2 regions of the Streptomyces sp. NPDC058637 genome follow, and region 2 is predicted to be linked to the other one. Evidence: riboswitches for the same ligand, from Rfam matches in the RefSeq annotation. Region 2 holds a riboswitch; the other holds the start of a gene.
What was found. A riboswitch is a leader RNA that binds a small molecule or an ion and turns the genes downstream of it on or off. The one in region 2 is predicted to bind S-adenosylmethionine.
Positions count from the first base shown of each region.

Region 1: linked by a shared signal. The riboswitch ahead of thrC (threonine synthase) and the one ahead of ACFWVP_RS16080 (hypothetical protein) in region 2 are both predicted to bind S-adenosylmethionine.

Region 1 covers NZ_JBHXRD010000046.1:24,952-30,232, forward strand. Annotated here, with positions in the region: gene ACFWVP_RS32000 (cold-shock protein) at 65-271, opposite strand; gene ACFWVP_RS32005 (MoaD/ThiS family protein) at 777-1,052, opposite strand; gene thrC (threonine synthase) at 1,081-2,379, opposite strand; SAM riboswitch class I at 2,398-2,525, opposite strand; gene ACFWVP_RS32015 (glucosyl-3-phosphoglycerate synthase) at 2,679-3,629, shown strand; gene ACFWVP_RS32020 (trehalose-6-phosphate synthase) at 3,686-5,062, shown strand; gene otsB (trehalose-phosphatase) at 5,164-5,281, opposite strand, start outside.
Region 2 covers NZ_JBHXRD010000013.1:161,908-167,188, reverse strand. Annotated here, with positions in the region: gene ACFWVP_RS16090 (cytochrome P450) at 1-1,003, shown strand, start outside; gene ACFWVP_RS16085 (cytochrome P450) at 1,000-2,226, shown strand; SAM riboswitch class IV at 2,492-2,602, shown strand; gene ACFWVP_RS16080 (hypothetical protein) at 2,654-3,064, shown strand; gene ACFWVP_RS16075 (arabinan endo-1,5-alpha-L-arabinosidase) at 3,379-4,350, shown strand; gene ACFWVP_RS16070 (family 43 glycosylhydrolase) at 4,332-5,281, shown strand, end outside.

The DNA of each region.
Region 1 (5,281 bases), on a different contig from region 2:
AACCCCTCATCGGGGGTACGGGCCCTGCGTGCGTGAGTAGTGTCGTTGGCCGACCGCGCCGAGCTCAGCCGACGGCGAGCTTGACCATGTCCGCCTGCGGCCCCTTCTGGCCCTGCGAGATCTCGAATTCAACTCGCTGACCCTCTTCGAGGGTGCGGTACCCGTCCATCTGGATCGCGCTGTAGTGGACGAAAACATCCGCACCACCGTCGACCGCGATGAAGCCGTACCCCTTCTCCGCGTTGAACCACTTGACGGTGCCCTGAGCCATGCCTAACTCCCCTATTACTGGCCCTTGCACGAGCACCGCACTTCGCGGGCCCGGGTCAAACTCACCCTCCGACCGGAGAGGGTGGCGTGCGTCGGAACGCGTCGACCGCGGCCGAATGTATCTGCCCAACTGCCCTCTGCAACAGGTCAATCGGACGAGAATTCTGGGCAGGGCTGAACGCCCGGATATGGAGAACTTGTGATAATCCTGGGCAATTCGGGCCGGACAAAGGCGGCTTATGCCACAAAGGGTTCACGTACTTTGGCTGCTTCTAGTCGCGACCGGGCGCATTCTCATATGCGGGCGGCACGGGCAGCTGAGGGGGCTTCCCCAACTGTACCGCGCTCAACCATGCAGAATTGCCCCCTCCGCTTCTCTCGCGGAGGGGGCAATGGTGTTCTCGCGGTGGTGCGGCCGGGCGGGAGCGTCAGCCCCAGGCGCCGCGCAGGACGGTCAGCGTCAGGGACCGTGTCCGACGGTCAGCCTCCGGCGCTGTGTCCGACGGTCAGCCTCCGGCGACGGCCGGAATGATCGAGACGCCGGCGCCGTCCGGGGTGGCCGTCGCCAGGCCGCCCTCGAAGCGCACGTCGTCGTCGTTGACGTACACGTTCACGAACCGGCGCAGCTTGCCCTGGTCGTCCAGGACGCGGGCGGCGATGCCCGGGTGGTCCTTCTCCAGGGACTCGATGACCTCGGAGAGGACCGTGCCCTCTGCCGGGACCTCGGCCTGACCGCCCGTGTAGGTGCGGAGGATGGTGGGGATGCGGACCTTGACGCTCATGTGGGTGCCTTCCTTCGGTCCCGGGTGGTCAGTTGGTGGCGGCGAGGCCGGCGGCGCGGAACGCCTCCAGGCTGGGCCGGATCGTGGCCGCCACACCGGTCGTCGGGGCGACGGCGTCCAGCGTCTTCAGCCCGTCACCGGTGTTCAGCACGACGGTCGTCAGCGTCGGGTCCAGCAGACCGGCCTCGATCAGCTTCTTCGTCACACCGACCGTCACACCGCCCGCGGTCTCCGCGAAGATGCCCTCGGTGCGCGCCAGCAGCTTGATCGCGTCGACGACCTGCTCGTCGTTCACGTCCTCCACGGCACCGCCGGTGCGCCGGGCGATGTCCAGGACGTACGGGCCGTCGGCCGGGTTCCCGATGGCCAGGGACTTGGCGATCGTGTTCGGCTTCTGCGGCCGGACGACGTCGTGGCCCGCCTTGAAGGCGGTGGAGACCGGGGAGCATCCCTCGGCCTGCGCACCGAAGATCTTGTACGGCTTGTCCTCGACCAGGCCGAGCTTGATCAGCTCCTGGAGGCCCTTGTCGATCTTCGTGAGCTGCGATCCGGACGCGATCGGGATGACGAGCTGGTCGGGCAGCTGCCAGCCGAGCTGCTCACAGATCTCGTACGCCAGGGTCTTGGAACCCTCGCCGTAGTACGGCCGCAGGTTGACGTTGACGAAGCCCCAGCCCTCGCCGAGCGGGTCGCCGATGAGCTCCGAGCAGAAGCGGTTGACGTCGTCGTAGTTGCCCTCGATGCCGACCAGTTCACCGCCGTACACCGCGGCCATGACGACCTTGCCCTGCTCCAGGTCGTGCGGGATGAACACGCAGGAGCGGAAGCCGGCGCGGGCCGCGGCGGCACCCACCGCACCGGCGAGGTTGCCGGTGGAGGAGCAGGAGAGGGTGGTGAATCCGAAGGCGCGGGCGGCCTCGACGGCGATCGCGACGACGCGGTCCTTGAAGGAGTGCGTCGGGTTGCCGGAGTCGTCCTTGACGTACAGGCCGCCGGTGACGCCCAGCTCACGGGCGAGGTTGTCGGCCTTGACCAGCTTCGTGAAGCCGGGGTTGATGTTGGGCTTGTCCGCGACATCGGAGGGAACCGGCAGCAGCGGCGCGTACCGCCAGATGTTGTCCGGGCCTTCGGCGATGCGCTTCTTCAGCTCTTCGGGGGAGCCGCTCGGCAGGTCGTACGCCACTTCGAGCGGCCCGAAACAGGACGCGCAGGCGAAAATGGGACCGAGCTCGAAACGCTCGCTGCATTCGCGGCAGGAAAGCGCGACGGCGGGACCGAGGTCCACGGTGGAAGAATTGTTGTTCGATGCAACTGTCTGCACGGCCATGATGGCGGAGGCCCTTTCTCCTCATCTTCCTCGCGACGTATTTCGCCACAAGACGGAATTGGCACCTTCCCCACCGTGACCTCGCGGTCGGCAGGAGGGTTGCCGGGACTTCAACGGGCCGTTCCCTCAGTCCCTCTGGATGAGCGCTATGGCACCGGACCATTGATCCGGGCGTTTATTCGCGGACCGACCCCGACATGCGAGGGCCATCCGCGTTGCTCAAGACTGTAACCGAAGCCCCGGGCGGTGGAGATAGTCGTCCGAACCGCGAGATGGATCACATACAGGGAGTATCGACCGTGCTGGAAGAGGTGGAACGCTGGCTGACCAGGCGTTCCTGGTCAGCCGCCGACCGCCCGCTCGAACGGCTCACGGCCGCCCGGGCGAGGGATCCGCACCGTGCGAGCGTGAGTGTCGTGCTGCCCGCGCTGAACGAGGAGGCGACGGTCGGCGCGATCGTCACGGAGATCAGGCGCGAGCTCATGGAGAAGGTCAGGCTCGTCGACGAACTGGTCGTGATCGACTCCGGTTCCACCGACGCCACCGCCGAGGCCGCCCGGCGGGCGGGCGCCCGCGTCGTGCACCGGGACGCGATACTCCCCTCGCTGCCCGCCGTCCCCGGCAAGGGCGAAGTGCTGTGGCGGTCACTGCTGGTGACCAGTGGGGAGATCGTCTGCTTCATCGACGCGGACCTGCGCGACTTCTCGGCGGACTTCGTGTCCGGGATCGTCGGCCCGCTGCTGACCGACCCCGAGGTCGAGTTCGTCAAGGCCATGTACGACCGCCCGTTGGGAGACACCGCAGGCCAGGGCGGCCGGGTCACCGAGCTCGTGGCGCGCCCGCTGCTCAATCTGCACTGGCCGCAGCTGGCCGGCTTCGTCCAGCCCCTCGGCGGCGAATACGCGGTGCGCCGCTCCCTGCTCGAACGGCTGCCCTTCCCCGTCGGTTACGGAGTGGAGCTGGGCCTGCTCGTCGACGCCCTGCACACGGTGGGCCTGGACGCACTGGCCCAGGTCGACGTCGGCGTACGCAAACACCGCCACCAGGACGGTCAGGCGCTCGGCAGGATGGCCGCCGCGATCTACCGCACGGCGCAGCTGCGGCTCTCCCGGGGGCATCTGGTGCGGCCCTCGATCACCCAGTTCGAGCGGGGCGCGAACGGCTTCGTACCGCGCACCCACGCGGTGGACACGGAGGAAAGGCCGCCCATGCGTGAGATCGCGGAGTACGCGTCCCGCCACGCGGCGTAGCAAGGCGGGACCTGCTTCACGTTTGGCGGCTTCCCGAACGGGCTAGGTTCGGGTACATGGTCTCCGAGCACGCTGCCCAGGTCCTCGTCGCGTCCAACCGCGGCCCGGTGTCGTACGCCCTGCGTGAGGACGGCACGCTCGACTCGAAACGCGGCGGGGGCGGACTCGTCTCCGGCCTCAGCGCCGTCGAGGACAAGCTGTGGGTGTGCGCCGCTCTCGGCGACGGCGACCGCGAGGCGGTCCGGCGGGGCGTCTGCGAGCCCGGTGTCCGGATGCTCGACATCGACGCCGGAGTCCACGCCGACGCGTACAACGGCATCGCGAACTCGGTGCTGTGGTTCGTCCACCACATGATCTACCAGACGCCGGTGGAGCCCGTCTTCGACGCGGAGTTCCGTCGGCAGTGGGCCTCCTTCGAGGCGTACAACCGGGCCTTCGCCGAGGCGCTCGCCGAGGAGGCGGGCGTCGGCGCGGCGGTTTTGGTGCAGGACTACCACCTCTCGCTGGTGCCCGGCATCCTCCGCGAGCTCCGGCCCGACCTGCGGATCGGACACTTCTCGCACACCCCGTGGGCGCCGGTGGACTACTTCCGGCTGCTGCCCGACGACATCGGCGAGCAGCTGCTGCGCGGCATCCTGGGCGCCGACCGGGCCGCGTTCCTGACCCGCAGGTGGGCGGATGCGTTCATCTCCTGCTGCACGGAGATCCTCGGCGGCACCGGCCGCACCCGGATCGGGGTGCACGGGCTGGGCGCCGACGCGGACTTCCTGCGCCGCCGCTCCCACGAGGCGGACGTGGACGAGCGGATGGGGACGCTGCGGGAGCAGGTGGGCGCCGGGCGGAAGACGATCGTGCGGGTGGACCGCACGGAACTGTCCAAGAACATCGTGCGCGGCCTGCACGCCTACCGGGCGCTGCTGGAGGAGCGCCCGGAGTGGCGCGAGCGGGTGGTGCACGTGGCGTTCGCCTACCCCTCCCGGCAGGACCTCGCGGTGTACCGCGCCTACACGGCGGAGGTCCAGCGGGTCGCCGACGGAATCAACGAGCAGTACGGCACCCCGGACTGGACCCCGGTCCTGCTGCACGTCGATGACGACTTCGCGCGCTCGCTGGCGGCCTACCGGCTCGCGGACGTGGCGCTGGTCAACCCGATCCGCGACGGCATGAACCTGGTGGCCAAGGAGGTTCCCGTCGTCTCCGACGAGGGCTGCGCGCTGGTCCTCTCCCGGGAGGCGGGGGCGTACGAGGAGCTGGGCGAGGACGCGATCGTGGTCAACCCGTACGACGTGTCGGCCACGGCTGTGGCCCTGCACGAGGCGCTGACGATGGACCGCGACGAGCGGGCCGCCCGGACGAAGCGCCTTGCCGCCGCGGCGACCTCACTGCCGCCGCAGCGGTGGTTCCTGGACCAGCTGGACGCGCTGCGGGGCTAGGGTCTCCCGTTCGGATCACGCCGGGCCCGCCGGGCCCGGCACCGCTCCCTGATCCCGCCCGGTCCGAACGGAGGACCCCAGGGCGCCGCCCTCGCGCCGGGTCACGGCTGTCTCAGCTGCCGGGCGAGGGTCGCCAGCAGGTCCACCACCGCTGCCGGGCCCGGCAGCGACAGGTCGGCGCGCCCCACGAGTTCGGGGACCTCGGTGCCGCTGCAGACC
Region 2 (5,281 bases):
GGACTGGCCGCTGCTCCCCATGGTGGGGCGGCCCATGCCGTCCATCTACTTCACCGCGGGGGCCGAGCACCGGCGGCACGCCGAGATGGTGGTGCCCGCGCTGGAGGGTGCGGACCCGTTCGAGATCCGGGGGCACTGCGAGCAGCTCGCCGACCGGCTCGTCGACGGCATGTGCGGCCGGGGCACGGCCGACCTCGTCGCCGAATTCGCCGAGCCGCTGCCCGTGCTCGTCCTCGCCCGGCTCGTCGGCTTCCCCGACGCGGAGGGCGCGGACATCGCCCGCGTCCTGAAGGACCTGGCCGACGGAGGGCCCGGGGCGCAGGAGGCGTACGGGCGGTTCGGCGAGCACATGCGGCGGCTCGTGGCGGCCAAGCGGGCCGAGCCGGGGGACGACATCACCTCGCGGATGCTCGCGGATCCCGCGCCGTTCACGGACGAGGAGTACGCGCTCGACCTGATGGCGATCACGGCGGCGGGCCACCTCACCACCGCCGACTGGATCAGCAACTCGCTGCGCCTGATGCTCACCGAGGACCAGTTCGCCGACTCGCTCGCCGGCGGCCGGCGCAGCATCGGCGACGCGATGAACGAGGTCCTGTGGGAGGAGAGCCCCACCCAGATCCTGGCCGGCCGCTGGGCGGTCCGTGACACACAGCTCGGCGGACGGACGATCAAGGCCGGGGACATGCTCCTGCTGGGCCTGGGCGCGGCCAACACCGACCCGCTGATACGCCAGGACCTGGGCCCCGGCGCCGCGTCGCACGGCAGTAACGCGGCGCACCTCGCCTTCAGCCACGGCGAGTACCGCTGCCCCTTCCCGGCGCAGGAGATCGCCGAGACCATCGCCCGCACCGGGATCGAGGTCATCCTCGACCGGCTGCCCGACCTCCAGCTCGCCGTACCGCCCCAGGAACTCGTGCGACGGCCCTCCGCCTTCCTGCGCGGGATGAACGCGCTGCCCGTCCGGTTCGTTCCCGTACGTACGACAGGAGACCTGTTGTGAACTGCCCGCACGCGACCGTGGTCGTCGACCCCCTGGTCCAGGACCTCGACGGTGAGACCGAACAGCTGACCAGGGGCGGCGCCCCGCTGGCCCGTATCGAGCTCCTCGGGGTGCCCGCCTGGACCGTCACCCGCCACGCGGAGGCACGTCAACTCCTCGTCGACACACGGCTGGTGAAGGACCTGGGCGCGTGGGGGCTCTGGCAGAACGGTGAGGTCACGCACGCCTGGCCGCTGATCGGCATGATCGACGCGGGGCGCTCCATGTTCACCGTGGACGGCGAGGAGCACCGCCGGCTGCGGACGAAGACCTCGCAGGCCCTCACCCCGCGCAGGCTGGAGGCGATCCGCCCGGCCATCGAGAGGTTCACCGAGGAACTCCTGGACGCGCTCGCCGAACAGGGCAAGGACGGCGTCGTCGACCTCAAGGCGGTGTTCGCCCAGCCGCTGCCGATGCGGGTGGTGGGCCTGCTGATGGGGGTGGACGAGGCGCAGCACCCGATGCTGACGAAGCGCTACAAGGCGTTCTTCTCCATGCTCACCCCGCAGGAGGAGCGCATGGCGCTCATCGCGGAACTGGACGTCTTCTACGCGGAGCTCGTGCGGGAGAAGAAGGCCCGCACCACCGACGACCTCACCAGTGCGCTGATCCTCGCGGAGGAGGGCGGCGAACCGCTCACCGAGGAGGAGGTCGTCGGCAACCTCAAGGCCATGGTGGCGGCCGGGCACGAGACCACGATCGGGCTCATACTCAACGCCGTACGGGCGCTGCTCGCCCACCCCGACCAGCTGCGGAAGGTACTGGACGGGGAGATCCCCTGGGACACGGTGGTCGAGGAGACGCTGCGCTGGGACACCCCCACCACGCATCTGCTGATGCGGTTCGCCACGGAGGACATCCAGGTCGGTGAGCAGGTGATAGCCAAGGGGGAGGGCGTGGTGATCTCCTACCGGGCCATCGGTCGCGACGCCGCGCAGCACGGCGAGGACGCCGACGCCTTCGACATCACCCGCCCGACTCCGATCCGGCACATGACGTTCGGCCACGGGCCGCACATCTGCCCAGGTGCCGCGCTGTCCCGGGTGGAGGCGGGCATCGCGCTGCCCGCGCTGTTCGGCCGCTTCCCGGGGCTGAAGCTCGCCGTACCGGACGAGGAGATCCGCAAGCTGCCGGTGATGACGCAGAACGACATGGAGGCGTTTCCGGTGCTGCTGCACGGCTGAGGCGCGGGCTGCCGGGGCGGGGGAGCGCGGGGGGTGCGGGTGCCGGCCCGGGGTGCGAGGGGACGGGGCGGCCGGGGCTGGGACGTGCGGGGCGGTACGGGTGCGTGCGCCGGGGCGCGCGGGGGGCCAGGCAGGGCGTGCGCCGAGCCAGGCAGGGGCGTGCGGGCCGGGGCGAGTGAGTGCGCCGAGCCCTGCGGTGTGTGTCCGTGCGCCGGTGCTGTGCAGGGATCCTGACGGTCTCTCGGCTCCTGTTACGCTTTCCGTGGGTCATGAGTTCCAGCGGTAAGCCCCGGCTCGCTGGACGGCACCCCGCTCCGCTGCGGGTGCTCCGGGTGACGACCCGCTCCGCGCGGCACCGCGCGGGGAACAGCGGACCACCGGGGACGGGCCCCCGGGGTCCACGACCCCGGAAGGCGGGCGACGGCCCATGCTCCCCCACCTCATTCACCACGACGGCTGCACGCGGTACGCCCCCGGCCACCACGTGCACTGGATCCACGCCAAGAAGTGCGCGCAGGAGCCCGGCCAGGCCGTCGAGCTGCTGCTGACCTCCAGCGATGTGCGGGACGACGGCTGGCTCGCACTGCGCGCCGCCTTCGACCACGCGGGCGACCTGCCCGAGGTCTGGATGCACGCCCCCGCGGATCTGCGGGAGTTGCTCGCCGGGCACCGAGGCAGGGTCTTCTGGCTGCCGCGCTGGCACGCGCTGCGGTTCGTGGGCCTCGACGGTGAGGCCACCGGGCTGGTGAACGTCGGCACCGAGGGCGGCGCACTGTGCGCGACCACGGCGCCCCGCCCGCAGCGCACCGCCCGCGGGGACTTGTCCTACGGGCTCTAACGGGCCGGCGGGCAAGCGGGCCGGTGGGCCGGACGCGACGACCCTGTCGCGCCCGGCCCACCAACCACGCCTGGGGGCACCGCTGTTCGTGATGTCGGACATGGGGCGGGTATTCGGCGAATCCGTGCGCGATCCGTTGACGCAAGACGTGTTCGATTCTACGGTCCCGTCCGAAGTGCCGAGCGTTATTCGGTATATCGAACGCGCATTGATGGCATGGGCATGGCAACGGATGCGTCGGCGGTGGCGACCAACCGGTGCCCGCCTGTACCGCCCTCGCGCCCCACCCCACGACCGAAGGAGGAGACCTCCTCATGAGCCGCACCCTGAGAAGGACCCTCGCCGTTCTCCCCGCAGCGCTCCTGATGGCCCTCGTGCCGGGCAGCGCCTCCGCGTACCCCAACCCCGGTGTCGTCAACGGCGACATCGTCGTCCACGACCCGTCCATGATCCGGAGCTCGTCCGGCCAGTACCTGCTCTACTCCACCGGAGAAGGCCTCCAGCTCCGCACCTCCACCGACCGCACCGCCTTCGGCCGGTCGGGCAACGCCTTCACCACGAAACCGAACTGGTGGAAGAACTACTCGTCCGCCTCGGACCCCTGGGCTCCCGACATCTCCTACCGGGGCGGCAAGTACCTGATGTACTACGCCGTCTCGTCCTTCGGCTCCAACACCTCGGCCATCGGGCTCGCCGGCTCCACCACCGGCCTGGCGGGCAGCTGGAGCGACTACGGCATCGTCTACACCTCGAACTCGTCGAGCGACTACAACGCCATCGACCCCAATCTCTTCGTGGACGACGACGGCAAGTGGTGGCTGTCCTTCGGCTCGTGGTGGACCGGGATCAAGATGATCCGCGTCGACCCGTCGACCGGCAAGCAGTACGCCGGGGCCACCGCGCGCCGCTCCCTCGCCTCCCGCCCCACCGGGACCAAGGCCGTCGAGGCGCCCTCGATCGTGAAGCGCAACGGCTACTACTACCTCTTCGCCTCGTACGACACCTGCTGCGCCGGCACCGGCTCCACGTACAAGATCAAGGTGGGCAGGTCGACGAGTGTCACCGGGCCCTACAGGGACCGCAACGGCGTCGGCATGCTCAGCAACGGCGGTACCCCCGTCATGGAGTCGCACGGCCGGTACATCGGCCCCGGCGGCCAGTCGATCCTGGCGGACTCCGACGGCGACCTGCTCGTCTACCACTACTACGACGGCCAGGACAACGGCACCCCGAAACTCGGCGTCAACCTACTGAACTGGAGCAGCGGATGGCCCGTCGCCTACTGACCCTGCTGAGCGCTCTCCTGCTCGCCCTCGCCCTCGGGCAGTCGACATCGGCGTCGGCGGCCGAAGGACGTCCGTTCACCAACCCGGTCAAGGCGCAGAAGGGCGCCGATCCCTGGATCTCCTACCACGACGGCAACTACTACCTGGTGTCGACGAGTTGGACCGACGTCATCACCATGCGCAAGTCCCCCACGCTCGCCGGGCTCGCGACCGCGCCGAGCGTGCAGGTGTGGCAGGGCGACGCCGCCTCACGCTGCTGCAACATCTGGGCGCCCGAACTGCACTACTCGGGCGGCCGCTGGTACCTGTACCACGTCGCGGGCCAGAACATCGCCGACTACAACCCCACGCAACGGGTGCACGTGCTGCAGAGCGCGGGCTCCGACCCGATGGGGCCCTACACGTACCGGAACCAGCTGGGCAGCACCTGGATGCTGGACCCGAGCGTGCTCACCGTCAACGGCTCGATGTACCTGCTGGGCAGCGCGAGCGGCGGCGGCACGCAGAACCTGGTGATCGCGCCGATGTCGAACCCGTACACGCTCAGCGGTTCCTTCTCGACGATCTCGACACCCACCCACGACTGGGAGAAGTCGGGCGGCACGGTCAACGAAGGGGCAGAGGTCCTCCAGCGGGGCGGGAAGACCTTCGTCGTCTACTCCGCCAGCGGCTGCTGGACCCCCGACTACAAGCTGGGGCAGCTCACCCTGACCGGCTCGAACCCGCTCTCCGCGTCCTCCTGGACGAAGAAGCCCACCCCGGTCTTCCAGCGGAACAACGCCGCCGGGGTGTACGGCCCGGGCCACAACGGCTTCTTCACCTCGCCCGACGGCACGGAGAGCTGGATCGTCTACCACGCCAACGACTCGGCGTCCGACGGCTGCGACAACGGACGTACGGCGCGGGCGCAGAAGTTCGGCTGGAACAGCGA